2 regions of the Streptomyces sp. NBC_01384 genome follow, and region 1 is predicted to be linked to the other one. Evidence: predicted binding sites of a transcription regulator. Region 1 holds the regulator's gene; the other holds the start of a gene.
The links. The regulator HspR, encoded in region 1, represses chaperone genes until heat shock. The targets are predictions, from matches to a motif close to TTGAGNNNNNNNNNCTCAA.
Positions count from the first base shown of each region.

Region 2: a site for HspR is predicted at 7,722-7,740, ahead of lon (endopeptidase La). Genes of this name have one in related genera too.

Region 1 covers NZ_CP109559.1:4,496,041-4,511,096, forward strand. Annotated here, with positions in the region: gene OG747_RS20530 (sugar ABC transporter substrate-binding protein) at 1-978, opposite strand, end outside; partial or broken gene OG747_RS20535 (cellulose 1,4-beta-cellobiosidase) at 1,356-1,654, shown strand; gene OG747_RS20540 (heat shock protein transcriptional repressor HspR) at 1,802-2,251, opposite strand; gene dnaJ (molecular chaperone DnaJ) at 2,256-3,440, opposite strand; gene grpE (nucleotide exchange factor GrpE) at 3,474-4,142, opposite strand; gene dnaK (molecular chaperone DnaK) at 4,139-5,989, opposite strand; gene OG747_RS20560 (MraY family glycosyltransferase) at 6,085-7,200, opposite strand; gene OG747_RS20565 ((Fe-S)-binding protein) at 7,472-9,739, shown strand; gene OG747_RS20570 (hypothetical protein) at 9,843-10,124, opposite strand; gene OG747_RS20575 (hypothetical protein) at 10,124-10,423, opposite strand; gene OG747_RS20580 (GntR family transcriptional regulator) at 10,579-10,836, shown strand; gene OG747_RS20585 (GntR family transcriptional regulator) at 10,887-11,141, shown strand; partial or broken gene OG747_RS20590 (Tat pathway signal sequence domain protein) at 11,349-12,280, opposite strand; partial or broken gene OG747_RS20595 (hypothetical protein) at 12,250-12,537, shown strand; gene OG747_RS20600 (Yip1 family protein) at 12,665-13,702, shown strand; gene OG747_RS20605 (phosphoribosyltransferase) at 13,817-14,314, opposite strand; gene dcd (dCTP deaminase) at 14,343-14,918, opposite strand.
Region 2 covers NZ_CP109559.1:6,452,269-6,467,324, reverse strand. Annotated here, with positions in the region: gene OG747_RS29690 (roadblock/LC7 domain-containing protein) at 1-290, opposite strand, end outside; gene OG747_RS29685 (nitrate- and nitrite sensing domain-containing protein) at 287-3,169, opposite strand; gene OG747_RS29680 (hypothetical protein) at 3,586-4,404, shown strand; gene OG747_RS29675 (MarR family winged helix-turn-helix transcriptional regulator) at 4,471-4,989, opposite strand; gene lon (endopeptidase La) at 5,273-7,699, opposite strand; gene OG747_RS29665 (hypothetical protein) at 7,925-8,122, opposite strand; gene OG747_RS29660 (rhomboid-like protein) at 8,172-9,107, opposite strand; gene OG747_RS29655 (spermidine synthase) at 9,582-10,259, shown strand; gene OG747_RS29650 (response regulator transcription factor) at 10,373-11,110, shown strand; gene OG747_RS29645 (ATP-binding protein) at 11,292-12,347, shown strand; gene OG747_RS29640 (multifunctional oxoglutarate decarboxylase/oxoglutarate dehydrogenase thiamine pyrophosphate-binding subunit/dihydrolipoyllysine-residue succinyltransferase subunit) at 12,630-15,056, shown strand, end outside.

The sequences.
Region 1 (15,056 bases):
CGTGGGGCTGTCGACCTTGTCCCGGGTGAGCGCGTCGAACTCGATGCCACGGCCCTGCACCTTCGCGACCGCCATCTCGGCGGCGGCGGAGGCCTCCTGCGGGTACGACTTGTAGACGCTCATGTACTGCTCGCCCTGGATGATCCGCTGCACCGCGTCCAGCTCGGCGTCCTGGCCGGTGACCGGCGGCACCGTGCTGACGCCCATGGTCTTCAGGGCGTCGATGACGGCGCCCGCGATGCCGTCGTTGGCGGAGTAGACGCCGGCGATGTTGCTGAGGCCGATGGAGCTGATGGCCTTCACCATGTTGGCCTTGGCGACGACCGGGTCCCAGTCCGTGGTGTCGTACGACTTGGCGATGACGACCTTGCCGTTGAGCTCGCCCAGGGCACCCGCCTTGAACTGCGCCGCGTTCGGGTCGGTGACCGAGCCGTTCATCATGACGATCTTCTTCGAGGCGGCGCTGGTGCCCAGCGCCGCCAGGAGGGCCTTGCCCTGCACCTGGCCGACGAGCTCGTTGTCGAAGGAGATGTACGCGTCGATCGGGCCCTGCGCCAGGCGGTCGTAGGCGATGACGGGGATGCCCGCGTCCTTGGCCTTCTTCACGCCGCTCGCGATGGCCTTGGCATCCACCGCGTCCACGAGGATCACGTCGACCTTGTCGTTCACCATCTGCTGGAGCTGCTGGCTCTGCTTGGACGCGCTCGCGCCCGCGTTGGCATAGTCGACCTTGCCCTTGTTGTTGGTCAGTTTGGCGACCTGATCCTTGATGATCGGGTAGTCGAACTTCTCGTAACGGGTGTTGGCCGTCTCCGGGAGGAGCAGTCCAACCGTGATGTCGTCACCCTTGGTCGGGCTCGCCTTGGTGCTGCCGCCGCCGATTCCGCTCACGACACCGCAGGCGGCGAGGGAGACGGTCATCGCGGAGGAGGCCAGGGCTATGGCGGTACGACGAAGCCGGGTGTTACGAGTGTTCACATCAGGTGCCTTCCGGGCGAGGTAGCTGCTTTGCGACCCAGGTGGCTGAAAGCCAACGCGGCGATCACCTCAGCGTCAAGGAGTAACCACTTAACGAGATGGCAACAGCATTCTGTGTTCCCCAAGTGAACACGATGGGAAGGGGGTGCGCTTCCACTTCCACGGAACCCCTCTGATTGACTTGGGGCACTCGCTCCTCAGGGCCGCACGACCCCCACCGCCGCCCAGGAGCCTTGAAGGCGGCCAGCACACCAGAAACCCTGGGCAGGGGAGGCATGAGAGCAGGTCGACGCGGCGGAGCAGCACGCATCACGGCCTTCGGCACAGCCGGCCCCACCTTCGGCGCGCCGTTCACCGCGCCCTTCACCGCGGCCTTGATGACCGCCGTCACGGGCGGTCTGCTCACCGCCGGCGCCGCACCGGCCTCGGCCGCGACGTCCTGCACCTCCCCTGCCTACCTGCCTATAAACGGCAGTTCTTCGCAAACACCACCTTCTCCGGCACACCGAAGAAAACGGACTGCGACGCGACGGTCGACGAGAACTGGGGCTCCGGCGCCCCCGCCTCGGGCCTCCCGAAGGACAACTTCGGAGTCCGTCGGACCGTCACCCGGGACTTCGGGTCGGGGGGTCCCTTCGCCCTGTCCGCCGCCACCCAGGACGGCATTCGCGTCTACCGAGTTCCGGGTCCACCGCGAGGAGCGGCGCTTCGACGACGCGACCGCACGTTCGCGCGGCGGTGGCCCGAAGGACAGAGGACAGCGAAGGGGCCCGCGCGCCGACAGTCCGTCAGCGTGCGGGCCCCTCAGGCGTGTCGCGTCCGCCTACTGCTCGGGCGGCCGCTTCGGCCGCCACACCACCAGCGCGCTCGTCTGCTGGACCTCCTGGTACGGGACCAGGTCGCGGCGGTACGAGGCATGCACCGCGGCCTCGCGCTGCTGCATGGCGGCAGCGGCGCCGTCCAGGGCCGATTCCATTTCCGCGACGCGGGACTGGAGCGCGGCGACCTGGTTCTCCAGTTCGATGATGCGCTTGATGCCGGCCAGGTTGATGCCCTCGTCCTGCGACAACTGCTGGACGGTGCGCAGCAGTTCGATGTCGCGGGCCGAGTAGCGCCGGCCGCGCCCGGCCGTGCGGTCGGGGGAGACCAGGCCGAGGCGGTCGTACTGACGCAGGGTCTGCGGGTGCAGGCCGGAGAGCTGGGCCGCCACCGAGATGACGTAGACCGGGGTCTCCTCGGTCAGCTCATAGGGGTTCCGACGACGGCCGTCCATCTGCTCATGCTCCCTTCGCGGCCTGGAACAGCTCCGCACGCGGGTCCTCGTCCGCGGTTGCCTCGCGATACGCCTCCAGGGCGTCACGCGCCTTGCCCGACACGTCCCTGGGGACCGTGACCTCGACGGTGACGAGGAGGTCGCCGCGCGTACCGTCCTTGCGGACGGCGCCCTTGCCGCGGGCCCGCATCGTACGGCCGTTGGGCGTGCCCGGGGGCAGTTTCAGGGTGACCGGGGGGCCGCCCAGGGTCGGTACACGCACCTCGCCGCCGAGTGCCGCCTCCGTGAAGGTGACGGGCACGGTGACGGTGAGGTTGTCGCCCTTGCGGCCGAAGACCGGGTGGGCGTCCACGTGGACCGTGACGTACAGGTCGCCTGCCGGGCCGCCCCGTTCGCCGGGTGCGCCCTTGCCCCGGAGGCGGATGCGCTGGCTGTCGCTCACCCCCGCCGGGATGCGGACCTGCATCGTGCGCGAGGACTTGGCGCGGCCGCTGCCGTGGCAGATCTCGCAGGGGTTCTCCGCGATCAGGCCGCGGCCCTTGCAGTCAGGGCAGGGGTCGGTGAGCGAGAAGCCGCCGCCGGAGCCGCGCGCGACCTGGCCGGTGCCGACGCACGTCGGGCACACGCGCGGTGTGCCGTTCGCGTCGCCGGTGCCCGAACAGGCCTTGCAGGGCGCCTGGGAGGTCATCCGCAGCGGGACCGTCGCGCCGTCCACCGCCTCGGTGAAGCTAAGCGTCACCTCGGTGTCGATGTCCTGGCCGCGCCGGGGCTGGGTCCGGGTGCCGGTGCCCGCGCCGCCGCGGTTGAACAGGCCGCCGAAGACGTCTCCGATACCGCCGCCGAAGCCGCCGGCCCCGCCCGCTCCGCTCTGGGCGCCGCCTCCGAAGAGGTCGCCCAGGTCGAAGTTGAAGTTGCCGCCGCCCGCGCCGGGACCCGGGCGGAAGCCGCCGTTGCCGAAGAGGGCGCGCGCCTCGTCGTACTCCTTGCGCTTCTTGGGGTCACCGAGGACGTCGTTCGCCTCGGAGATCTCCTTGAAGCGCTCCTCGGCCTTGGCGTTGCCCTTGTTGGCGTCCGGGTGGAACTCGCGGGCGAGCTTCCGGTACGCCTTCTTGATCTCGGCCTCGGTGGCGTCCTTGGGGACGCCGAGAACCTTGTAGAAGTCCTTCTCGATGAAGTCCTTGGTGCTCATCCTCGACGTCCCTCCTTCCTCATCGCGTCAACGTCAGCCCTCGTCCGGGCCACCGCTCTCCTTGTCCTCGGCCGCCTCAGCCGTCACGTCGTCGGACTTGACGGTCTGCGCGCCCGGCTGGGGTTCGGCGACCGCCACCCGCGCGGGGCGGATGGTGCGCTCGCCGATGCGATACCCCGGCTGCAGAATCGCCACGCACGTCGTCTCCGTGACGTCCGGCGCGTACGAGTGCATCAGGGCCTCGTGGATCATCGGGTCGAAGGGCTCGCCCTCCTTGCCGAAGTGCTGCAGGCCCATCTTCGCCGCGACGGTCTCCAGCGACTCGGCCACCGACTTGAAGCCGCCGACGAGTTCGCCGTGATCCCGCGCGCGAGCGATGTTGTCGAGCACGGGCAGGAGCTCGGTCAGGAGGTTCGCGATCGCGATCTCCCGGACCGCGACCCGGTCGCGCTCGACCCGGCGGCGGTAGTTCTGGTACTCGGCCTGGAGCCGCTGAAGGTCCATCGTGCGCTCACCGAGCGCCGTACGGACCTGGTCCAGCTGGGCCGTCAGACCGACCGTCTGTGCTGCTGCTGATGCGTCCCCGGCCGGGGCCGCCGCCTCCTCCGTGGAGGGGGTGGCGGCCTGCGGCTCGGCGTCGTCAGGGGTGGCGCCGGAGGGGACGTCAGGCTTCTCCTCGAAGCCCGGGGTCTCCTCCGTCACGCGGCACCGTCCTTACGGTCCTCGTCGACGATCTCGGCGTCGACGACGTCGTCGTCAGCGGACCTGGCGCCCGCGTCGGCACCGGGGGCCTCGCCGCCCGCGGCCTGCGCGGCCTGGGCGTCGGCGTACATGGCCTGGCCGACCTTCTGCGAGACGGCGGCGACCTTCTCGGTGGCCGTACGGATCTCGGCGGTGTCCTCACCCTTGAGCGCGGCCTTCAGCTCCTCGACGGACGCCTCGACCTCGGTCTTGACGTCACCCGGGACCTTGTCCTCGTTGTCCTTGAGGAACTTCTCCGTCTGGTAGACGAGCTGCTCGCCCTGGTTGCGGGTCTCGGCGGCCTCGCGGCGACGGTGGTCCTCGTCCGCGTACTGCTCGGCCTCCTGGCGCATCCGGTCGACCTCGTCCTTCGGCAGCGAGGAGCCGCCGGTGACGGTCATCTTCTGCTCCTTGCCCGTGCCGAGGTCCTTGGCCGTGACGTGCATGATGCCGTTGGCGTCGATGTCGAAGGAGACCTCGATCTGCGGGACACCACGCGGCGCCGGCGGCAGACCGGTCAGCTCGAACATACCGAGCTTCTTGTTGTACGCCGCGATCTCGCGCTCGCCCTGGTAGACCTGGATCTGCACGGAGGGCTGGTTGTCCTCGGCGGTGGTGAAGATCTCGGACCGCTTGGTCGGGATCGTCGTGTTCCGCTCGATGAGCTTGGTCATGATGCCGCCCTTGGTCTCGATACCGAGGGACAGCGGCGTCACGTCAAGGAGAAGCACATCCTTGACCTCGCCCTTGAGGACACCGGCCTGGAGCGAGGCGCCGATCGCGACGACCTCGTCCGGGTTCACACCCTTGTTGGCGTCCTTGCCACCGGTCAGCTCCTTGACGAGCTCGGCGACGGCGGGCATACGGGTGGAACCACCGACGAGAACGACGTGGTCGATCTCGGAGAGGTTGATGCCCGCGTCCTTGATGACGTTGTGGAACGGCGTCTTGCAGCGCTCCAGCAGGTCCGCGGTCAGCTGCTGGAACTGGGCGCGGGTGAGCTTCTCGTCCAGGTGCAGCGGGCCCTCGGCGGAGGCCGTGATGTACGGCAGGTTGATCGAGGTCTCGGTGGAGGAGGACAGCTCGATCTTGGCCTTCTCGGCGGCCTCACGGAGGCGCTGGAGGGCCATCTTGTCCTTGGCGAGGTCCACACCGTGACCGGCCTTGAACTGCTGCACCAGGTAGTCGACGACGCGCTGGTCCCAGTCGTCACCACCGAGGTGGTTGTCGCCGTTGGTGGCCTTCACCTCGACGACGCCGTCGCCGATCTCCAGGAGGGACACGTCGAAGGTGCCGCCACCGAGGTCGAAGACGAGGATCGTCTGGTCGTCCTTGTCCAGGCCGTACGCGAGGGCGGCGGCCGTGGGCTCGTTGACGATGCGCAGGACGTTCAGGCCCGCGATCTCGCCGGCCTCCTTCGTCGCCTGGCGCTCCGAGTCGTTGAAGTACGCCGGGACGGTGATGACCGCGTCCGTGACCTTCTCACCCAGGTAGGCCTCGGCGTCGCGCTTCAGCTTCTGCAGGATGAAAGCGCTCATCTGCTGCGGGTTGAAGTTCTTCCCGTCGAGCTCGATCTTCCAGTCCGTGCCCATGTGACGCTTGACGGACCGGATCGTCCGGTCCACGTTCGTGACCGCCTGGCGCTTGGCGACCTCGCCGACGAGCACCTCGCCATTCTTGGCGAAGGCGACGACGGACGGCGTGGTCCTGGCGCCCTCGGCGTTGGTGATGACGGTGGGCTCGCCGCCCTCCAGAACGCTGACGACGGAGTTAGTCGTGCCCAGGTCGATGCCGACCGCACGTGCCATTTCAATTCCTCCAGCAATGACTTGAGTGGAACGGACTCAAGTGTGCACGACTTCCACCGCTGGGTCAACAGACCTGAGTCGCGGAGACTCAAGTCTTATCTGTTCCTTACGCGCAGGTGCGCCGAGACATGCGGGCTGACCTGGCGCTTTGCCGGGATTCGCAGCGCGTCGGCAGAGGTACGCCGTACCCCGTACGCGGGAATCCGAAGCAGCGCCAGTACGGCGACACAGGCGCCGCCCGCCACCCACAGGGCCGCCGTCGCACCCAACCACCCCAGGTCGATCAGCATTCCGACGAGTGCACCCGCGAAGCCGGTGACCCCGACGACGACCGCGGCACCCTGGGGCGTGACGCCGAGCCGCCGCAGCCGGTGGACGAGGTGGTCGGGGGCGCCGCGCAGCAGCGGACGCCCGGCCCGCCGCCGCGACACCAGCACGAGTACGACATCGGCGGTCGCCACGGCCGTCAGCGCGAACACGGCACCCATGCCCGGCCCGGCCTCCCGCCCGGCGTGCACCCGCACCGCGGCCGAGGCCAGCACGAACCCGGCGAACAGCGCGCCGCAGCGCCCCGGCACGATCCGGGCCGGCGGCCAGTTGTGCATCAGGAACCCGGTCAGCGCGGCGGCCAGCACACTGAGCAGCGCCGCGAGGCCGTCCATGATCTCGGCGGCCGCGCACCCGCTCAGCGCGAAGGCGGTCAGCACGGCGACGGTCCCCATCACTCCGTCGGCGTGATCGAGCGAGGCGAAGGCGTGCGCGACGAGGACGATCCACCCGGCGGCCACCACCCCGACCACCGGCCCGAGCTCGTCGTACGGCACGGTCAGCGCGGCGGCGACGGCCACCTGGACGGCCACGACGGCCACCTGAAGGGGAACCTGGAGGGAAATCCGGAGGGGAATCCGGAGCGGAACCTGGAGGGGAAGCACTACGGACAACAGGTCGGCGAACAGCCCAAGGACGCCGACGGCGACCCCGGCGACCAGCAGCCGCCCGGCCGCGGGCCCCAGCGGCGCCACACCCGTCCAGTCCCCGGCCCCGGCGACCAACGCCGTCGTCGCCACCACCGCCACCCCGCCGAGCAACGGCACCACCCGCGCCCGCCGCCGTTCGACCACGCCGCAGCGCAGGGCGAGCGTCCGCAGGAGTGCGGTGAGCACGGCGGCGAGGATCAGGGCGGCGGTGGCGGCGGCGATTCCGTACAACACATCGCCAATTTAGGGTTAAATGTCATAAATACACCGCAGATCACACGATCGGGTTTACGTGTCGGTCGACGCCCCCAGTCGACCCCCCAGTCGACACCCGAGAAGGAGACGCCCCACTCAGGTGCCCCTCAGCGACGCAGATCACCGCACCGCTGACTACAGTGCGGCGGAAGATATGGGTAGTCTCAGACGGACCGCATAAGTTACCGCTTAGTAATCACCTTCGAGGTCACACTCGAAGCAACACCTCGCAGGCCCGAGGAGCCCCCGAATGCAACTCGCCGCGATCATTGTGTCGCTGGTCCTGACCGTGGTCGGCGTTGCGCTGATCGCCCGGGCCGTCGCGCAGATCTACCGGTTCATCAAGCTCGGCCAGCCCGTACCCGCCGGCAGCCGTACCGACGACTGGAAGGCCCGCAGCGTCACGCTGGCCAAGGAGTTCGTCGGCCACACCCGTATGAACCGGTGGGGGATCATCGGCGTCGCGCACTGGTTCGTGGCCGTCGGCTTCCTGACCCTGGGCCTGACGATCGTCACGGCCTACGGCCAGCTGTTCAAGGCCGACTGGACACTGCCGGTGCTCGGCGACTGGCTGCCGTACGAGCTGTACACCGAGTTCATCGCACTGTTCACGACGCTCGGCATCCTCGTACTGATCGCGATCCGGCAGCTGAACCGGCCGTCGAAGCCCGGCCGCAAGTCGCGCTTCGCGGGCTCCAAGACAGGTCAGGCGTACTTCGTCGAGGCCGTGATCCTCGTCATCGGCCTCGCGATCATGACCCTGCGCGGCCTGGAGGGCGCGATCCACGGTGTCGACCACTACGAGGCCGCGTACTGGGCCTCGTACCCCCTGGTCGCCGCCTTCAAGGGCCTCAGCTTCGGGACCCTGCAGAACCTGGTCTACCTGACCGCCATGATCAAGCTCGGCGTCACCATGGGCTGGGCGATCACGGTCGGCCTGAACACCAACATGGGTGTCGCCTGGCACCGCTTCCTCGCCTTCCCCAACATCTGGTTCAAGCGCAACGCCAAGGGTGAGACCGCCCTCGGCGAGCTGCTCCCGATGACCAGCGACGGCAAGGCCATCGACTTCACCGACCCCGGTGAGGACGACGTCTTCGGTGTGTCCCAGGTCGAGCAGTTCTCCTGGAAGGGCCTGCTGGACTTCTCCACGTGCACCGAGTGCGGCCGCTGCCAGTCGCAGTGCCCCGCCTGGAACACGGGCAAGCCCCTCTCCCCCAAGCTCCTCATCATGTCGCTGCGCGACCACGCGCACGCCAAGGCCCCGTACCTGCTGGCCGGCGGCGGCAAGAGCATGGAGGGCGAGGAGAAGGCGTCCGAGGAGCAGCTCAAGGACGTCCCCGCGGCCGCCCTCGCCGAGGCCGAGCGCCCCCTCATCGGCACCGCCGAGGAGAACGGCGTCATCGACCCGGACGTCCTGTGGTCCTGCACCACCTGCGGCGCCTGTGTCGAGCAGTGCCCGGTCGACATCGAGCACATCGACCACATCGTCGACATGCGCCGCTACCAGGTCATGATCGAGAGCGCGTTCCCGTCCGAGGCGGGCACGATGCTCAAGAACCTGGAGAAGAAGGGCAACCCCTGGGGTCTGGCCAAGAAGCAGCGCCTGGAGTGGACGAAGGAAGTCGACTTCGAGATCCCGGTGGTCGGACGCGACATCGAGGACCTGTCCGAGGTCGAGTACCTGTACTGGGTCGGCTGCGCCGGCGCCCTCGAAGACCGCGCCAAGAAGACGACGAAGGCCTTCGCGGAGCTCCTCCACATCGCGGGCGTGAAGTTCGCGATCATGGGCGGCGACGAGAAGTGCACCGGTGACTCCGCCCGCCGCCTCGGCAACGAGCCCCTGTTCCAGGAGCTCGGCATGGAGAACGTGGCGGCGCTGAACATGGCGTTCGGGGAAGACGACGAGGACGAGTCGACCAAGAAGCCGAAGTCCGCGAAGAAGATCGTCGCGACCTGCCCGCACTGCCTCAACACGATCGGCAACGAGTACCCGCAGCTCGGCGGCGACTACGAGGTCATCCACCACACCCAGCTGCTCCAGCACCTCATCGACGAGGGCAAGCTGCTCCCGGTCACCCCGGTCGAGGGTCTGATCACCTACCACGACCCCTGCTACCTGGGCCGCCACAACAAGATCTACACGCCCCCGCGCGAGATCATGTCGGCCGTCCCGGGCCTGCGCCAGCAGGAGATGCACCGCCACAAGGAGCGCGGCTTCTGCTGTGGTGCCGGTGGTGCGCGGATGTGGATGGAGGAGCGGATCGGCAAGCGCATCAACAACGAGCGCGTCGACGAGGCCCTGTCCCTCAACCCCGACATCGTCTCGACGGCCTGCCCCTTCTGCCTCGTGATGCTGACCGACTCGGTCAACGGCAAGAAGAACGACGGCCAGGCCAAGGAGTCCATCCAGGTCGTGGACGTCGCCCAGCTGCTCCTCGACTCCGTCAGGACGCCGGTCGACCCGGCGGGGGCGGCGGAGGCGGAGAGCGAGCCTGAGCCGGAGCCGGTGAAGTAGCCGAACCTTTCAAGAGGCCGAGCCTTTCAAGACGACGACGCCCCGTGCCCCTGGTTCAGCCCGGGGGCATGGGGCGTCGTCGTGTTCAGTCCAGTCGTCGTGTTCAGTTCAGGTGATGCAGCCGTCGGCCTCGGCTCTCGGCGACGCGGAGTGCGTCCTGGAGGGCCTCGGTCAGGCGCTCGGCGAGGAAGCGGAGTTCGCCCGGCGGGGTGTCCGGGAGCATGTCGTGGGCGTGCGCGAGCAGTTCCGTGCCCATGCCGAGCTGGATGGATTCCGCCGCATCGGCCAGGCGGGAGACGGGTCCGCCGTGGTCGTCGGTGATCAGGTAGCAGGGCTTGCCCTCGGAGCCGGACCAGGGCAACAGGCGTGGCGATTCCGCTTCCATCAGGCGACCTCCAGCCCGTGGATCCAGTACGGACCGGGCATGTCCAGCCCCAGGGTGGCCAGGACGAGTTCGCGCCGCCGCTCACGCTGCTCGTGGGCGGTCACGTACGGGCGTACGGCGACGGTGGCGGTGCCGTCGAGGGGGGTGTCCAGGCCGTACGGGCTGCGGTGGACAGGGAGCGTGACTCTCGGCCTGGGCGAGACAGCCCGTGCCGGACAGGCCGGGCGCGTGCGGTGCGTACCGGGTGGGATGAGCAGGAGGCCCACCCAGGCGGTGAGACGGCGGATAAGGTCGGTCATGTCATCAGCTCCGTTCAGGTTCGGCTGGTGGCCACGCCCCCGGACGGCTTGCTCCCGTCGCGGGGGTTTTCATGTCTCCGCGCACAGCTCCGTTCGCGGCCTATTGCAGTCTACCGCGGTCGCGCGGTCTACCGCAGAGTTTTAGCGTCCACTGCATGAGCCCCGAACTCGACCGAACCCGACCCGTCTGGCGGCAGGTCGCCGCAGCCATCGCCACCCGTATCGCTGACGGCGACTACCCCGTGGGTGCCCGAGTGCCGTCCGTCGTAGAACTGTCGGCCGAGTTCGGCATCGCGGCCTCGACCGCGCAGAAGGCATTGGCCCACCTCAAGGCGGAAGGGCTCATCCGCGCCGAGGTCGGCCTCGGCTCGTTCGTCGCCGAACAGCCCGTGGAACCCACCACTGGCGGGTGAAGCCGCAGAAAGGCAGCGCGTGGGGCCCTAGACATGCGCATGCTGGAGCGGTGATCGAATTTGTTCCCGACATCCCCCGTTGGCGCCAGGTGGCCGAGGTGGTGCGCGGCCGGATCGCCGACGGCACGTATCCGCCGCGCACACGCGTCCCCTCCGTTGTGCAGCTCACGGCGGAGTTCGGGATCGCCAACGCGACCGCCCAAAAGGTGCTCCGTGCGCTGCGCGAGGAAGGGCTGACCTACACGGAGCCCGGCCTCGGCTCGTTCGTCGCCGAGCAGTCTGCGAAGCCCGCCGCCGAAGGCTGAGGTCGACGGCGCCTGCCTACCGGACCTGTGTCCCGCCGGAATGTGACACTTGAGCGCCGAGTGTCACATTCCCTGCGCCAACCCTGCCTGACCCCCCACGCTCCTTGCCCACCGCTCAGCCCCGAAGACCCGGCAACCGGATTCGCACACGCGCAGACCGCGACGCCGAGCCCGGTGATGCATGGGCTCGGCGTCGCGGTGGGGCGGCTACTTCGCGGAGTGCCTGTCGCCCGTCACCTTGGCGATCCACTTGAGGAAGTCGGCCGGGTCGATGTTCGAGCCGTGGCCCTCGTCCCAGTAGTAGAGGTGGTTGACGTCGTCGCCCAGGTTCTCGGCCGCGGCGGCGAGGTTGGCGGACACCGTCAGCGAGGTGTCGGAGTCCTTGGTCCCGAGGCGGATCCACCAGTGCTTGGAGCGACCCGGGTTCCGCTTCGCCAGGTGGTACATCGGGTTCATCAGGTCGAGCTTCTCGGGGATGTCGCTCGCGACCCGCTTGGTGCTGAGGCCGGTGGTGTCGTTCTTCGCGCCGTACGCCGTGAAGTGCCGCGCCTCGGTGGTGTCGACGCCGAACTCGTTGTTCTCGCCCGCGGACAGGTCGAAGGCGTCGAAGGCCGGGGTGGTCTTCTTGCGGGCACCCACGTGGGTGAGGAAGTCGGCCCAGGAGAAGGTGGCCTTGCCGTCGGACCAGGTGATGAACGTGTTCGCGGCGAGGTAGGTCGCGCGGGCGGAGTCCGACAGGTCCGTGAGGTACTTGGTGGCCGACGGCTGGAGGTAGGTCTCCACCAGGTAGTCGTCGTAGTTGCGGGCCGCGAGCCGGCCGAAGCCGTTCAGGCCCCGCAGCTTCAGGGAGGCCTGGTACTCGGCGAACTGGGACTGGAGCGCCTTGGACACGGTCTGGTCGACGACCTTGCCGGTGCTCGCCGTGACGTTGGTGCCCCAGTTGAACTCGTATGCGCCGTCGGCGTGTTCGAGGTCGGTGATGGGGCACCGGGCGCCGGTGGCGAAGATCGCGTCGGACGCGCGGCGGCGCCGAGCTCCTTGAGGTACTTGTCGTAGATCGGACTGTCGCCGGACGCCCCGAGCAGCGAGGACAGCGCGCCGCCCGCGCAACACCTCCTCCGGCGCCCAGGCCTTCGCCCAGAGCACGCCGGGCGTCCTCGGAACCGACGAGAAGGGCGACAGCTTCGGCCTGGACACGAAGCTCGACGACGTCAGCGGCAACGGCAAGGCCGACCTCCTCGTCGGCTCCTACGAGAACGGCGGCGACGGCACCGTCACCTACCTGCCCTCCAACGGCTCGAAGATCACCACGACCGGCTCCCGCGCCATCTGGCCGGCCGACACGGGCGTCTCGACGACGGGCACCCCGCCCTTCGGCGCCAACTTCGCGGACTGACCCCGCCTTACGTACGGCCTCTTCACGGTCTCTTCCGTACGTCACGCCGGGCCCGTGTACCCACGGGCCCGGCCTCCGCCGTTCCCACGGGCCCCGTAAGGGACACCGGCGCCTTTCCCCTTAGGGGATGTCACAGCTCGGCCCCAAACCCCTCCCCGCAGGCCCGCGCCCACCACCTCACTCCGCGGGACCAGGTACGTTCGATGACGTGGCTGGATTCAGGATCGGACGCGGCCGGGACAACCAGGCCCCGCAAGCGCGACCGCAACAACACCGACCGTCGTACGGACAGCAGGCCCCGCAGGGAGGCCAGCAGCCGCCGTACGGCTACCCGCCCGCGCCGCCGCAACACCAGCAGCAGCGGCCGTACGGAAGTCAGCCCTACGGTGGTGGCGGTCAGCAGTACGGCGGCGGCAGCGGTCAGCAGGGCTGGCCCCAGAGCCATGGCGGCGGCGCCGGCGGCCACGGCGAGCCGGAGTACTTCGGCGACGGTCACCCGCAGCAGGGCCCGGACCCGTACGCGGCGAACAGCCCCGGTCACACCCAGGCGTTCTCGGTCGGCGAGGACCCTTACAACCAGGGCGAGACGTACCGCGCCGGCCAGGCCGCGGCCCCGCCCGTCGGCCCCCGCCTGCGCTGGAAGGACCTGCTGAGGGGCATCGTCATGGCCCCCAACCAGACCTTCCTCCAGATGCGCGACTACACGATGTGGGCCCCGGCCCTGATCGTGACGTTCCTCTACGGCCTGCTGGCGGTCTTCGGCTTCGACGGCGCCCGCAAGGACGCCATCAACGCCACCCTCTCCAATGCCGTCCCGATCGTCCTGACGACGGCCGTGGCGTTCGTCATCAGCACGTTCATCCTGGGCGTGGTCACCCACACCCTGGCCCGCCAGCTCGGCGGCGACGGCGCCTGGCAGCCCACGGTCGGCCTCTCCATGCTGATCATGTCCATCACCGACGCCCCGCGCCTGGTCGTGGCCATGTTCTTCGGCGGCGACGCGTCCTTCGTCCAGCTGCTCGGCTGGGTGACCTGGGTGGCGGCGGGCGCCCTGCTGACCCTCATGGTCAGCAAGTCCCACGACCTCCCGTGGCCGAAGGCGCTCGGCGCGTCGGCGATCCAGCTGATCGCGATCCTCTCGATCATCAAGCTGGGCACGTTCTAGCCTGGCACGCGCGGTACGTCGAGTACGTACGAGAGGGCCCCCGGCGCTTGAGGAGCACTGCCGGGGGCCTCTTTGTCTCCGTACGCGGGTGTCTCCGTACGCCGGATCAGGCGATCAGGCGTCGAGAACCTGCCCGGCCCTCTTGATCACCGGCGATTCGACACTCCACGGGAAGTTGATCCAGTCGTCGGTCCGCTTCCACACGTACTCGCACTTCACCAGCGAGTGGGACTTCTCATAGATCACGGCGCTGCGGACCTCGGCGACGGTGTCGACGCAGAAGTCGTGCACGAGCTTGAGCGTCTTGCCGGTGTCGGCGACGTCGTCGGTGATCAGGACCTTCTTGTCGGAGAAGTCGATGGCGTTGGGGACGGGAGCGAGCATGACGGGCATTTCGAGCGTTGTACCCACACCGGTATAAAATTCGACATTTACGAGATGGATGTTCTTGCAGTCGAGGGCGTACGCCAGCCCACCCGCGACGAACACGCCCCCGCGGGCGATGCTGAGCACGATGTCGGGCTCATACCCGTCGTCGGCAATGGTCTGGGCCAGCTCGCGGACCGCGACCCCGAACCGCTCGTAGGTGAGGTTCTCCCGCACGTCAGACATGCTCATACCCTCGCCGTTCCGCCATCCGTCACACCTGGGTCCGATGGAAATTGAGGAAGGACCGGGAGGCGGTCGGCCCGCGCTGGCCCTGGTAGCGGGACCCGTACCGGTCGCTGCCGTACGGGAACTCGGCAGGCGAGCTGAGCCGGAACATGCACAACTGCCCGATCTTCATACCGGGCCAGAGCTTGATCGGAAGCGTCGCGAGATTGGACAGTTCGAGGGTCACATGCCCGGAGAACCCGGGGTCGATGAACCCGGCGGTGGAGTGCGTGACGAGCCCCAGCCGTCCGAGCGAACTCTTGCCCTCCAGCCGCGAGGCAAGATCCACGGGAAGCGTGATCACCTCGTACGTACTGGCGAGAACGAACTCCCCGGGGTGCAGGATGAACGGCTCATCCCCCTCGGGCTCGACGAGCCGCGTCAGATCCGCCTGCTCGACGGAGGGGTCGATATGCGGGTAGCGGTGATTCTCGAACACCCGGAAGTAGCGGTCGAGCCGCACGTCGATGCTCGAGGGCTGCACCATGGATTCGTCGTACGGGGCGATGCGCACCCGGCCTGCGTCGATCTCGGCCCGGATGTCCTTGTCTGAGAGAAGCACGCCCCGAGGATACGCGGGGACTGTCTCCAATTGTGAACAGTCCCCGCGCCCCCGGTCCTACCGCTGGGTCCTACCGCTGGGTCCTAGCGCTTTTCGAGCGTGACCGGAACGACGTTCCGGAGCCGCGTACACCGCGGA
Region 2 (15,056 bases), 2.0 Mb from region 1:
TGTTTCACCCCGCCCGCGTCCATCAGACTGGCGGCGCCGATGGTGAGGCTGCCGATGCCGGAGACGATGGTGGCGAGGTCGGCGGCGGATCCCTTGGGGCCGGTGGGGCGCGCCTCCGCCCCGGTGCGGACCTCCGCGTTCCTCCCGGGATCGGAGGAGAGCAGCAACAGACCGTCGGAGGAGACGACCGCGACCGACAGGAGGCCCGGCACCTCCTCGACGAGATTCGTCAGCAGCCAGTGCAGATTGCGGGCTTCACTGCTCAGACCGAAGGTACTGGGCGCGGTCAACTGCTTGCCTCCTCGACTGTGCCCCCCGATGCGTCTACTGCGTCCTGCGTGCGGTCAAACGCGGTGTTCTGTGCGGTGCCGTGTGCGGTGCCGTGTGCGGTGCTGCGCGCGGCGTCGTGCGCGGTGTTCTGTGCGGTGGGCGTCTGCGTCTGGGCCGTCTGTTCGGCGATCTCCGCCTCCACGTCGCGGCGGCCTTCCGTGGCACCCCGGTGGAAGCCGCCGAGCCGGCGCCGCAGCGCCTCGGCATCCACACCGCCGACGCGCGGCCGCGGGACCGGCGCGGGCGCCGAGATCTTCGGCGTCCGCTTGGGCAGGCCCTTGTCGGTGACCGGCTCCGGTTCCTCGTCCGCCACCCGTTCGTGGGCGTCGGGGCCGATGGCGTAGGGGTCGGCGGGGGTGGTCCGGGCGGGCGGGACGACGTCCGGGGCGAAGGGTGTCTCGGATGCGCCGGGCTCGTCCGGCGGGGCCACCGGTGCCAGGAGCAGCATGGTGGTCTCGGACGTCGTCGGCTCGGGGACGCGTACCGGCTCCTGCGCGGCGGCGTCCGCCCGTACGGCCTGCTCCGCGGCGGCGATCAGCGGGTCCTCGTCCCCGGCGGGACCGGACGGACTGGCCGGACTGGCCGAACCGGGCGGACCGGCGGGCTTCCTCGCCGTGAGGGCCGAGCGGCCGCGCAGGACGTTGGAGTTGGCCTCCGCGTCGGCGCCCGGGAGGGTGACCGAGGGGGCGACTCCGGGGACCGGCGTGGCCGAGGGGACCGTGACGGCGGGGGCGGTGGCGAGCAGGGTCTTCGGGAGGACGACCACGGCCGCGGTGCCGCCCTGCTTCTGCTCGCGCAGCTGCACGCGGACGCCGTGCCGGTGGGCCAGCCGGGCCACCACGTACAGCCCGAGCCCGAGGCCCTCGCCGCTCTCCTGGTCGTAGGCGTCGTCCGGATCGAACGCGGAGAGGCGGGCGTTGAGCTGGACCATCCGCTCGGCGGCCATGCCGATGCCCTCGTCCTGCACGGAGAGCATCACCTCGCCGCTCTGCAGCAGCCAGCCGGAGACCTCGACGGACAGGTCGGGCGGCGAGAACGACGAGGCGTTCTCCAGGAGCTCGGCCAGCAGGTGCGAGAGGTCGTCGGCGGCGAACCCGGCGAGGTGCGCGTGCGGCGGCAGCGCGGCGATGCGGACCCGCTCGTAGCGCTCGATCTCGCTGACCGCGGCGCGCACGACGTCGACGAGCGGGACGGGGCCCGCGTGGTGCTGGACGTGTTCATGGCCCGCGAGGACGAGCAGGTTCTCACTGTGGCGCCGCATGACGGTCGCGAAGTGGTCCAGCTTGAAGAGCGTGCCCAGGCGGTCCGGGTCCTCCTCGCGCTCCTCCAGACCCTCGATGACACCGAGCTGGCGCTCGACCAGGCCGAGGGTGCGCAGCGCGAGGTTGACGAAGGTGCCGTGGATGGTGCCGCGCACCTGCTCCAAGCGGGCGGCGGCGTCGGCGAGTTCGGCGCGCAGCTGGTCGCGCTCGTCGGCCATCAGCTGGCGCTGCCCGATGAGGTGCTTGCGGTCCGCCTCAAGGGTGGTGAGCCGCTCGTGGAACGCGGCGGCGTGCGTGTGCAGCGCGTTGACGGAGCGGACGACCTGGGCGAACTCGTCGTTGCGGCCGGTGAACTTGACCGGCTCCCCGGCCCCGGGGTCCGCGGCGAGGCGGGCCGAGCCGAGCCGCAGTACGGCCAGCGGGCGGGTGAGCGAGCGGGCCATCGCCATCGAGACGCCGACCGCGACCAGCATCAGGGTGCCGATGAGGGCGACGCGGATCTCCAGCGCGGTGACGTCGTCGTCGCGCAGCCGCTCCAGGGACTTGGTGCGGTGGTCGTTCAGGGAGGCCTCGGCGCCGCGCATCAGCTCGACGCGGGCGGAGAGCGCCGCGTCCACCTTCTTCGCGCTGGTGTCCAGCTCGGAGTCGGAGAGCGTCGGCTGGTCGGTGAGGTCGGTGAGGTACTTGTCGGCGGCTGTGACGTCCGGCCCCGTGACCGTGGAGTCGTACGAGGCCCTGGCGGCCTCGGGCGCCGTCTCACGGAAGTTCGCGAGGGCCGCCTCCGAGCGCAGCCGGGCCTGCTGGGCGGCGGCGCTGAGCACGTCGCGCTGCTTGGTGTCCGAGGCGGAGGAGCCTGTGACGGTGGTCGCCAGGCCGGTGACCGGGCTGATGACCGTCTGGGTGGTGACCGGGATGTTGAGCGCCGCGAGGAGCAGTCCGCGGGCGGCGGCGGACTGCTGGACGGCGGAGTCCAGCTCGGCGAGGGCGTGCGCACCGGAGCCCGCGCGGGGCGGCAGCTGCTCGGCCAGGTCCTCGGCGAGGCCGTGGAGATCGGTGATGACGGCGGAGTACGCCTCGTGCGCTTCGAGAGCGGTGCTCTTGCCGGTGAGCGCCGCTCTGCGGACGGTGCCGATGTCGTTCAGGTCCTTCAGCAGTACGGCGGGCGCGTCCTCGTCCGCCCGCAACTCCTCGACCTGCCGGTCGACCCGGGCGCTGCGCTGCTCGGAGGGTGCCTTGGACTTGGGCCGGCCCGCGGCGATGTACGAGGTGACGTCGTCGCGCTCGTCGGCCAGCGCGTGGGCGAGCGTCAGCGCCTGCTGGGTGCGCCCGGCGAGCGTCACCAGGTTCTGGGAGTCGTTCAGTTGTTCCGAGGCCGCCATGACCGTGGGGGCTCCGGCGCCGGCGATGGCGGCCGCGACGACCGCCACGGCGACGATCAGCCGATTGCGGACATGAGCGGGACGACCCCTGCCCGCGGGGGTCTCCCCCACGGCACCCGGCGTGCGCTCCGCGCCCCCGTCGGAGGCCGACTGCTTGCCTCCGGAGGCCGACTGCTTGCCTGTGCGCCGAGACCGCATCTTCTGCACCGGTGCTCGCATTCCTGACTCGTGTACCCAAGGGTGCGGGTGACGTTCCGTCAACTGGGGCGTCCACCCTCCCCCAAGCTCTCGACTTCGCTCGAGCAGGGGGTGCCCCCATCGGTTCCCGACCCTCCCAGTGCCGGTGGGCAGTGGTCCCGCATCATCCGGCCGGCCACCCGAAGGAGTGAACCCCGGACGGGAGTTGCCGGGCAAGTTCCTCTGGCGTGCGCGACCCCCTTGCGCGGCGGGTCGGTTGGACGTCGACGGCGCGCTTTGGCAGTATTCGCCGCCACGCCTTGCCGGAGTCGATCATTCCATGCCAAACCCGGCGGCTGAGCTGCGGCTCCGTACCCATCCTGCGACCGTTGCCAGGCTTTCGTGCACCTTGTGAAAGGGTCGTGCAGACTGGCCGAATGCGTACCGAACTCGTTTCCGAGCCGGGTGACCCGGCCCGCCCCAATGAGGACTTCGCATCAATCGGACTTCCGGCGTCAGGGCAGGGGGGATCACTGGTCGTCCTCGACGGCGTGACGCCCCCCGCGGGTGACGACGGCTGTCTGCATTCCGTCCCCTGGTTCTCCGCGCGCCTCGGCGGAGCCCTGACCGAACTGTCCGCTTCCCGCCGGGATCTGACCCTGGCGGAGATCCTTTCCCGGTCGATCCGGCGCACTTCCGAGGCCCACTCCGACACCTGTGACCTTTCTCACCCGCGTACGCCCCAGGCAACCGTGGTCCTCGCCCGGTGGTCCGCCGACCTCGTCGAGTACCTGGTCCTGTCGGACTCGGCCCTTTTGCTGGAGTCCCCCGCGGGCCTGGTCACACCGGTCCTGGACGACCGCCTCATCCGCGTCCCCCGCGCCTCCCTCGCCTCGGACGCGATCGCCGACGCGACCGTCCGCAACAAGGAGGGCGGCTTCTTCACGGCCGCCGCCGACCCGTCGGTCGCGGCCCGGGCGGTGACGGGCACGGTGCCCCGGGCCGAGGTCCGCGCCCTGGCCGCCCTGACGGACGGCGCGACCCGCTGGGTGGAGAAGTTCGACGAGGGCGACTGGGGCAGCCTGTTCACCGTCATACGCAAGGAGGGCGCACAGGCCCTCGTGGACCGCGTGCGGGCGCTGGAACGGGCGGACGCGGTGGAGCGGACGCGGCTGCGGCGGAGCAAGACGCACGACGACGCGACGGTGGTGTTCGTGGAGTGCGAGCACCGGGGCATCCTCACAGGACACGGGTGAACGGAGGCGTGCCCGCCGGGTCATTTCCCCCTTTGCCTCCCCTGACCGCCCCCTTTATTTCTTCATCTATCTCTCCATGCCGAGGTTCAGTTGGTGCAGCAGCCGTGCCAGTTCCTCGACCTCGTGGGGGTCCCAGTGGGCGAGCTGGCTGACGTAGCGGGCGCGGCGGGCCTCGCGTACCTGGCTGACCCGGCCGCGGCCCTCCTCAGTGAGGTGGACGAGCCAGGCGCGGCCGTCGGCGGGGTCCGGCTCGCGGGCGACCAGGCCGAGCTCCTCCAGTGCGCGCAGTTGGCGGGACATGGTGGCCTTGCCGACGCCGATGTAGGCGGCGAGCTCCGTCGCACGCTGGCGACCGCACTCGTCGAGGCGTACGAGGAGCCCGTACGCGGCGGACTCCAGGTCCGGATGGACCTCGCGTGCCATCTCCCCCTGGTTGGCGCGGGCGCGGCGCAGGAACACGGTCAACTCCCGCTCCAGGGACAGGAACTCCCGTTCCTTGCCGTCGTGCGCGGCGGGCCGGTCCACACCACTTCCCGACGCCTCGGCTTCGGCACCCCGTCCGTCACCGTTTCCGCCCTCGCGCACGCCAGACCCCTGACCCGGTTTCCCGATCCTGAAAGCTTCCGCCAAAACCAGCCGTTCCAGCAGCTCCGTCAGTATTTCGCAGGCGTATACCAACGGCATCCCCTGGTCACCCTTACCTCTTACCCCTTCCCGCGCCGACCGCCGACCGCCGACTTCTAGCCGCCGACCGCCGACGCCTTCCGACTCGGGGCTCGGCCACGGCGGTCCGGCCCCTCCCCGCAACAGGGCGAAGGCCCGGGCCTCCCTCACGGGACCCGGGCCTTCCCTCATCCGGCAACGTCCGTCACGCCGCTACCGGAACCTCCGCCGTCGCGCCGTTCGTCGCCGGCGACAGCGCCAGCTCCAGGACCTGGCGGACGTCCGTGACGGCGTGGACGTCGAGCTTCTCCAGGACCTCGGCAGGGACGTCGTCCAGGTCGGCCTCGTTGCGCTTCGGGATGATGACCGTGGTGACACCCGCCCGGTGCGCGGCGAGCAGCTTCTGCTTCACCCCGCCGATGGGCAGGACACGCCCCGTCAGCGAGACCTCACCCGTCATCGCCACGTCCGTGCGGACCAGCCGGCCGGACAGCAGCGAGGCCAGCGCCGTCGTCATCGTGACGCCCGCGCTCGGACCGTCCTTGGGGACCGCGCCCGCCGGGAAGTGGATGTGCACGCCCCGGTCCTTCAGGTCGCCGACCGGCAGTTCCAGCTCGGCGCCGTGCGAGCGCAGGAAGGAGAGGGCGATCTGCGCCGACTCCTTCATCACGTCACCCAGCTGACCGGTCAGGGTCAGACCGGCCGCGCCCGTCTCCGGGTCGGCCAGCGACGCCTCCACGAAGAGGACGTCACCGCCCGCGCCGGTGACGGCCAGACCGGTGGCGACACCGGGCACCGCCGTACGGCGCTCGGCCGGGTCCTGAGCGGACTCGGGCACGTGGTGCGGCCGCCCGATCAGCCCGCGCAGATCGGCGTCGGTCACCGTGAACGGCAGCTCCCGCTCACCGAGTTCGTGCTGCGCCGCGACCTTGCGGAGCAGCCGGGCGACGGCCCGCTCCAGGTTGCGTACGCCCGCTTCCCGGGTGTACTCCCCGGCGAGCTTGCGCAGCGCGCTCTCGTCGAGCGCGACCTCGTCCTTCTCCAGACCGGCCCGCTCCAGCTGACGCGGCAGCAGGTGGTCACGGGCGATGACGACCTTCTCGTCCTCGGTGTACCCGTCGAGCCGGACCAGCTCCATACGGTCGAGCAGGGCCTCCGGGATGGCTTCGAGCACGTTGGCCGTCGCCAGGAACACCACGTCGCTGAGGTCGAGCTCGACCTCCAGGTAGTGGTCCCGGAAGGTGTGGTTCTGGGCGGGGTCGAGGACTTCGAGCAGCGCCGCGGCGGGGTCACCGCGGAAGTCGGAGCCGACCTTGTCGATCTCGTCCAGCAGGACCACCGGGTTCATGGACCCGGCCTCCTTGATGGCGCGGACGATACGGCCGGGCAGCGCACCGACGTACGTACGCCGGTGTCCACGGATCTCCGCCTCGTCCCGTACGCCACCGAGAGCGACGCGGACGAACTTGCGGCCCATGGCGTGCGCGACGGACTCACCGAGGCTGGTCTTGCCGACACCGGGCGGACCGACGAGCGCGAGCACGGCACCGCCGCGTCGCCCGCCGACCACGCCGAGCCCACGCTCGGACCGCCGCTTGCGCACGGCCAGGTACTCGGTGATGCGCTCCTTCACGTCCTCAAGACCGGCGTGCTCGGCGTCCAGGATGCTCTTGGCGCCCTGGATGTCGTACTCGTCCTCGGTGCGCTCGTTCCACGGCAGTTCCAGGACGGTGTCGAGCCAGGTCCGGATCCAGCCACCCTCGGGCGACTGGTCGCTGGACCGCTCCAGCTTGTCGACCTCCTTGAGCGCGGCCTCGCGGACGTTCTCGGGGAGGTCGGCGGCCTCGACGCGGGTCCGGTAGTCATCGGACTCCTCGCCCTCCTTGGCGTCGCCGTTCAGCTCGCGCAGTTCCTTGCGGACGGCTTCGAGCTGGCGCCGCAGCAGGAACTCGCGCTGCTGCTTGTCGACGCCCTCCTGGACGTCCTTGGCGATGGACTCGGCGACATCCTGCTCGGCGAGGTGCTCACGCAGCTGCTCGGTGGCGAGCTTGAGCCGGGCCACCGGGTCCGTGGTCTCCAGCAGCGTGACCTTCTGCTCGGTGCTCAGGAAAGGCGAGTAACCGGAATTGTCGGCGAGGGTGGACACGTCTTCAATGGCCTGTACGCGGTCCACGACCTGCCAGGCGCCGCGCTTGCGCAGCCAGCTGGTGGCGAGGGCCTTGTACTCCTTGACCAGTTCGGTGACATGGCCGGGCAGCGGGTCGGGCACGGTCTCGTCGACCCGGGTGCCCTCGACCCACAGGGCGGCACCCGGACCGGTCGTCCCGGCGCCGATCTTCACGCGCCCACGGCCGCGGATCAGCGCACCCGGGTCGCCGTCGGCCAGGCGGCCGACCTGCTCGACCGTGCCGAGCACACCGGTGCTCGGGTACTCCCCGTCGATACGTGGCACCAGCAGCACCTTCGGCTTGCCGGGCTCCGTCCGTGCGGCGGCCTGGGCGGCCTCCACCGCGGCGCGGACATCGGCATCGTTCAGGTCAAGCGGGACCACCATTCCGGGCAGCACGACCTCGTCGTCGAGCGGCAGCACGGGCAGGGTGAGGGGGGCGGACTTCGTGGAGTCGGCAGCCATGATCTTCCTCTCGACAAGCAAGTTGAGCTATGCCGACTCAATGCTTGTGAGCCCCCGAATGTTCCCCACGGGGTGTTCGCTCTCAGCGATCGCCCCGTGACGGGGCGATGGCCCGCGATTTCCGCTGGTCCGCCTACGTGTACGTGTCGGAGGTGCACGTGTGAGGTGTGCCGGCACGCGCGTAGGTATCCGGCACACGTGTAGGTATAAGGCGCGGTCCTCCGATCATGTTCCGAGGCGTCGGGTGAATTCCTGCGCCAGTTCGTCACCGGCCGCGGTGACCGCGCGGGTGACCAGGGGGCCGAGGAAGAAGCGGTGCACGGACCCGGCGACCAGCTCGGCGTGGGCCGCGAGCTCGGCGGGACTGCGATCCGGGGCGGCCGCCCACTGCGCCAACCGCTTCCCCTGGTCACCCTTGGTCACCCTTGGCCGCTCCTGGCCGCTCCTGGCCGCCCCAAGACGCCGCGAGGCGCTACGCGGCGATGGCGCCGGGTGCCTGAGCGGTGCGGACGACGGCGGGGGCGCCGGGATTCCGGGCCGCCCCCGTACGCGCGCGCCTCCAGCCCCGTACCAGCGGCCAGGTCGAGACGCCGATCGCCAGGGACATCAGGTGCCCCCAGTCCGTCATCGGGTCGGTGAAGGCGAGCAGATCGCCGACGAGCATCCCGCCGAAGCCGATCAGCATCGGCCAGCGCAGCCACGGCGTCAGCAGCCCCGTCAGCGCGCCGAGGCTCGCGGCGACGCCAAAGCTGATGCCGTAGTCGAGGCGGTGCAGCGAGCTGTCGGGAAGGTGTCCCGCCAGTACCAAAAGCCCGACGGGCACCTCGGTGGCCAGCGTGGCCACGCCGTGCCCGAACAGGAAGACCCCGGCCGCCCGCAGCCCGCCTATCCGCCGCTCCAGAGCGGTCAGCACCAGCAGGAACCCGATCGCGTACGACGAGGTGACCCCGCCCACGATCCACAGCGCACTGGCCACCAGCACCAGTACCGGATTCCGTACGAGGTGCGCGACGTCCGTGCTGGAGCCCTGATGCAACGCGTGCACCAGGGACGGGTCCGCGTAGTCGGCCACCACCGAGGTGACGATGAGCACGGCCGCGTACCCGAAGGTGAAGGGCGTCCCGGTGGGGGTGGGGAACAGCCGCCAGGGGCGGAGGGAGCGCAGCGAACGAAGCCTGGCGCGGGCCCGTACGGCAGCCGGGGCCGATACGCAGGCCGGCACCGCGACGGGAGGCGGCACCGCGACGGGGGGCATACCGCCGCGCTGTCGCGGCATCCCGTCCAGCAGAAGCGTGCCCGTCTCCGGGTCCCTGGGCGCGGCATCGGCCGAGGAGGCCGCCGTGGCCGTAGCCGTGGCCGTGACCCTCGCGGTCGTGGCCGTTGCCGTCGCGGTCGTGCTCCGGTCCAAGATGAAGTGCTCCTTCCGTCTCCGCCCCACCCTTGGTGTCCTGGCGTATCGCTGTCTATGACCGACGCCACGTGCAAGGGGATTCATAGCAACCCGACAGGCGTGACCGGCGTCCGCGATCTCCACGTCCGCACGCACGTCCGAGCCGGTCCGTACGCGCGTCCGAGGGGAGCCCGAGGGCAGTCCGAGGGCAGTCCGAGGGCAGTCCGAGGGCAGTCTGGCGCCGAAGAGGTGACGAGCGCGGCAGCCGGTCGGAACAGCGCCGCAACGGACGGCCATGTCGACACGCCGGGGTCGAGACGCCGCCGCAGTTCGAACTGCCGTACCCCGCGGCCGCGATGGAGGCGGCATGGCCCGGCGTCCCCCAACAGCGCCGAGAGGGTCCGGTGTTTCCCTACGGGCACGGGCTGAATCTCCGGCCCCCTCAGAATTAATTCGGCTGCCCTTCCTGGTGAAACTGTCAGGATGGGAGTCATGACTGCCTCGTACGACATCCCTGTAGTCATCGATCGCCGAGAAGGCCCGTACGGTGAGGTCGTGTTGCGGCGGCACGGGGAGCTGCTGCAGATCATCGCCAACGGGTGCTTCCTGATGGACACCTCCGACGGCCGCTCGGAGCGGTTGCTCGTCGACGCCGCGTTGGACGCCCTGGACGGGCGGGCGGAGCCGAGTGTGCTGATCGGGGGCCTCGGCGTCGGGTTCTCGCTCACCCATGCCGCGGCGGACCCGCGTTGGGGGCGCATCACCGTCGTCGAACGCGAGCGGGCCGTCATCGAATGGCACCGCGACGGGCCGTTGGCACAGCTCTCCGCGGCGGCGTTCGCCGACCCGCGGACCGACATCGTGGAAGCCGACCTGCTCGCTCACGTCAATGAGATTTCCGCCACGTACGACGCACTGTGCCTGGACATCGACAACGGGCCCGACTGGACCGTCACCGAGGACAACGACGGCCTGTACGGACCGGCCGGACTGGCAAGCTGCGCAAGGGCGTTGAGGCCGGGCGGGGTACTCGCCGTGTGGTCGGCGCAGCCCTCTCCGGAATTTGAAGTTACCTTGCGGAATGCCGGATTCCGTCGGGTGCGTACCGAAGAGATCCCGGTTGCCCGGGGCGTTCCGGACGTCGTCCATCTCGCGATCAGGCCTGGATAGCCGAGCGAAGGTCACTGCCCGTACCCTGCTTCCCTGGCGCAGATGATTCAAGCGTCAAGCGCAGTCATGGGATCACCCCACGGATTCCGGAAAGCACACCTCAGGGGCGGGCGATGGAGCAGACCCACACATCCCACAACGGCACGGCGGCGACGCCGGGCGCTCAGCGCCGGGTGCTGGTGGTCGAGGACGACCCGACGATCGTCGACGCCATCGCGGCCCGCCTGCGAGCCGAGGGATTCCTCGTGCAAACCGCGGGCGACGGACCGGCCGCCGTCGACACAGCGGAGGCCTGGCAGCCCGACCTGCTGATCCTCGACATCATGCTGCCCGGCTTCGACGGCCTGGAGGTCTGCCGGCGCGTGCAGGCCCAGCGCCCGGTGCCGGTGCTGATGCTCACCGCGCGCGACGACGAGACCGACATGCTGGTCGGGCTCGGCGTCGGCGCCGACGACTACATGACCAAGCCGTTCTCGATGCGCGAGCTGGCCGCGCGCGTGCACGTCCTGCTGCGCCGGGTCGAGCGGGCCGTGGTGGCCGCCTCGACGCCGCGCACCGGGATCCTGCGCCTCGGCGAGCTGGAGATCGACCACGCGCAGCGCCGGGTGCGGGTGCGCTCGGAGGACGTGCACCTCACTCCCACCGAATTCGACCTCCTGGTCTGCCTGGCCAACACGCCGCGCGCGGTACTCTCCCGCGAGCAGTTGCTGGCCGAGGTCTGGGACTGGGCGGACGCCTCGGGCACGCGGACCGTGGACAGCCACATCAAGGCACTGCGCCGGAAGATCGGCGCCGAGCGGATCCGTACCGTCCACGGCGTGGGCTACGCGCTGGAGACCCCGGCTCCCTGAGCGGGGCCTCTTCAGGGACCTGTTTGAGGGGGCTGATCTCATGAGCGGACCGGAAGAGCGCGGAACCGGAACCGGAACCGGAGCCCGTGTCGGGGCCGGAGCCGGGACAGGAACCGGAGTCGGGCCCCCGACAGGAACCGGAGTCGAGGTCGGGACCGGGAGCGCGGGGTCCTGGGGCTCCGTGCGCCCGTTCTCGATCAAGACGAAGCTGGGCACGCTGGTCGTCGTCTCGGTCTTCATCACCACCGGTCTGCTGATGATCGCGGTGCGCACGCAGACGGAGCTGCGCTTCATCACGGTCTTCTCAATGATCGCCACACTGCTGATAACGCAGTTCGTGGCCCATTCGCTCACCGCGCCGCTGGACGAGATGAACGCCGTGGCCCGGTCCATCTCGCACGGCGACTACACGCGCCGGGTCCGCGAGAACCGCCGCGACGAGCTCGGCGACCTGGCGCAGACGATCAACCTCATGGCCGACGAGCTGGAGGCCCAGGACCGCCAGCGCAAGGAGCTCGTGGCGAATGTCTCGCACGAGCTGCGCACCCCCATCGCGGGTCTGCGCGCGGTCCTGGAGAACGTCGTGGACGGCGTCTCGGCCGCCGACCCCGAGACGATGCGTACGGCCCTGAAGCAGACCGAGCGCCTCGGCCGGCTGGTGGAGACGTTGCTGGACCTCTCCCGGCTGGACAACGGCGTCGTACCCCTGCGCAAGCGCCGTTTCGAGGTGTGGCCGTACCTGTCCGGCGTGCTCAAGGAGGCCAATATGGTCGCCTCCGCGCGCGCGGGCATCGCCTCGGGCTCCGGCGTCCACACCCGCACGGACGTCCATCTGCACCTCGACGTGTCCCCGCCGGAACTGACCGCGCACGCGGACCCGGAGCGGATCCACCAGGTCGTGGCGAATCTCATCGACAACGCGGTCAAGCACAGCCCGCCGCACGGCCGGGTGACGGTGAAGGCGCGGCGGGGCGACCTCCCGGAGTCGCTGGCCCTGGAGATCCTGGACGAGGGCCCCGGCATTCCGCAGTCGGAGTGGCACCGCGTCTTCGAGCGCTTCAACCGCGGCGGGGTGCCCTCGCCGCACGGCCCGGGCAGCGACGGCGGTACGGGCCTCGGGCTCGCGATCGCCCGCTGGGCGGTCGATCTGCACGGCGGACGGATCGGCGTGGCCGAATCCCAGCGGGGCTGCCGGATCCAGGTCACCCTTCCAGGGCTTCCATCTCTTCCAAGTTGACGTAAAGTTCGAACCGGAGCCACAAGATCCATCGGTGTCCCGTGCTCGTGGACACGTGTGATCAGGCAGAGGGCCGTGTGAGGCGTACCGCGACCCTGAATCGGCGTACCCGTTCCGGACCGGAACCCCGCTTGTTTCCCGCCATTTCCCTCCCCGAAACACGCTTTCTGATGTGACTTACGTGACGTTGGACCGGCCCGGCCTGACCTTCTCGGCCATGGAGGCGTAGCCTTTATTTCCGCTGTCCATAACCTTGTGAAGCGGAAGAGGGCGGTTGCCGCCGTGTCGCCACAGTCCCCCAGTAACTCGAGCATCTCGACCGATGACCAAGCCGCCGGGAAGAACCCCGCGGCCGCGTTCGGTGCGAACGAATGGCTCGTCGACGAGATCTATCAGCAGTACCTCCAGGACCCGAATTCGGTAGACCGAGCCTGGTGGGACTTCTTCGCCGACTACAAGCCGGGGGCTCCTGCCGCCTCGGCTCCGGCGGGTACTGCGGCCGCGGGGGCCGCAGGGACCACCACCCCGTCGGCAGCGCCTCCGGCCGCGCCCGCCGCGCCCGCGGCTCCTGTCGCGCCCGCAGCCCCGGCTCAGGCCGCTCCCGCGGCTCCTGTCGCCCCGGCGGCTCCCGCGCCCGCTCCTGCGGCTGCTCCGGTGCCGCCGAAGCCCGCTGCCGTCGCCCCGGCTCCCGCGAAGGCCGCCCCGGCCGCCGCCAAGCCGAAGGCCGAGCCCGCGACCGGGGCCCCCGAAGGCCCCGAGGTCGTCCCGCTGCGCGGGCCCGCCGCCGCGGTCGCGAAGAACATGAACGCCTCGATCGAGGTGCCCACGGCCACGTCCGTGCGCGCGGTCCCGGTGAAGCTGCTCTTCGACAACCGCATCGTCATCAACAACCACCTGAAGCGCGCCCGGGGCGGGAAGATCTCCTTCACCCACCTCATCGGCTACGCGATGGTGCAGGCCATCAAGGCCATGCCGTCGATGAACTGGCACTACGCGGAGAAGGACGGGAAGCCGACCCTCGTCAAGCCTCCGCACGTCAACTTCGGTCTCGCCATCGACCTGGTGAAGCCGAACGGTGACCGCCAGCTCGTCGTCGCCGGCATCAAGAAGGCCGAGACGCTGAACTTCTTCGAGTTCTGGCAGGCCTACGAGGACATCGTCCGCCGCGCCCGCGACGGCAAGCTCACGATGGACGACTTCACCGGTGTCACGGTCTCCCTGACCAACCCCGGTGGCCTCGGCACCGTCCACTCGGTCCCGCGTCTGATGCCCGGCCAGTCGGTCATCATGGGCGTCGGCTCCATGGACTACCCGGCGGAGTTCCAGGGCACCTCCCAGGACACCCTGAACAAGCTCGGCATCGCGAAGGTCATGACGCTCACGTCGACCTACGACCACCGGGTGATCCAGGGCGCCGCCTCCGGCGAGTTCCTGCGGGTCGTCGCGAACCTCCTGCTCGGCGAGAGCGGCTTCTTCGACGAGGTCTTCGAGTCGCTGCGCATCCCCTACGAGCCGGTCCGCTGGCTCAAGGACATCGACGCCAGCCACGACGACGACGTCACCAAGGCCGCCCGTGTCTTCGAGCTGATCCACTCCTACCGGGTACGCGGCCACGTCATGGCCGACACCGACCCGCTCGAGTACCGCCAGCGCAAGCACCCCGACCTCGACATCACCGAGCACGGCCTCACCCTGTGGGACCTGGAGCGCGAGTTCGCGGTCGGCGGCTTCTCCGGCAAGTCGATGATGAAGCTGCGCGACATCCTCGGCGTGCTGCGCGACTCGTACTGCCGCACCACCGGCATCGAGTTCATGCACATCCAGGACCCGAAGCAGCGCAAGTGGATCCAGGACCGCGTCGAGCGCCCGCACTCCAAGCCGGAGCGCGAGGAGCAGCTGCGCATCCTGCGCCGGCTGAACGCGGCGGAGGCCTTCGAGACCTTCCTGCAGACGAAGTACGTCGGCCAGAAGCGCTTCTCCCTGGAGGGCGGCGAGTCCGTCATCCCGCTCCTGGACGCCGTCATCGACAGCGCCGCGGAGTCCCGCCTGGACGAGGTCGTCATCGGCATGGCCCACCGTGGCCGCCTGAACGTCCTCGCCAACATCGTCGGCAAGTCGTACGCGCAGATCTTCCGCGAGTTCGAGGGCAACCTCGACCCGAAGTCGATGCACGGCTCCGGCGACGTGAAGTACCACCTGGGCGCCCAGGGCACCTTCACCGGCCTGGACGGCGAGCAGATCAAGGTCTCGCTGGCGGCCAACCCGTCCCACCTGGAGACGGTCGACCCGATCATCGAGGGCATCGCCCGCGCCAAGCAGGACGTCATCAACAAGGGCGGCACGGACTTCACGGTCCTGCCGGTCGCCCTGCACGGTGACGCGGCCTTCGCGGGCCAGGGTGTGGTCGCCGAGACGCTGAACATGTCGCAGCTGCGCGGCTACCGCACCGGCGGCACGGTCCACATCGTCATCAACAACCAGGTCGGCTTCACGGCGGCCCCGGAGTCCTCTCGCTCGTCGATGTACGCGACGGACGTGGCGAGGATGATCGAGGCCCCGATCTTCCACGTGAACGGCGACGACCCCGAGGCCGTCGTCCGCGTCGCTCGCCTGGCCTTCGAGTTCCGCCAGGCGTTCAACAAGGACGTCGTCATCGACCTCATCTGCTACCGCCGCCGCGGACACAACGAGTCCGACAACCCGGCGTTC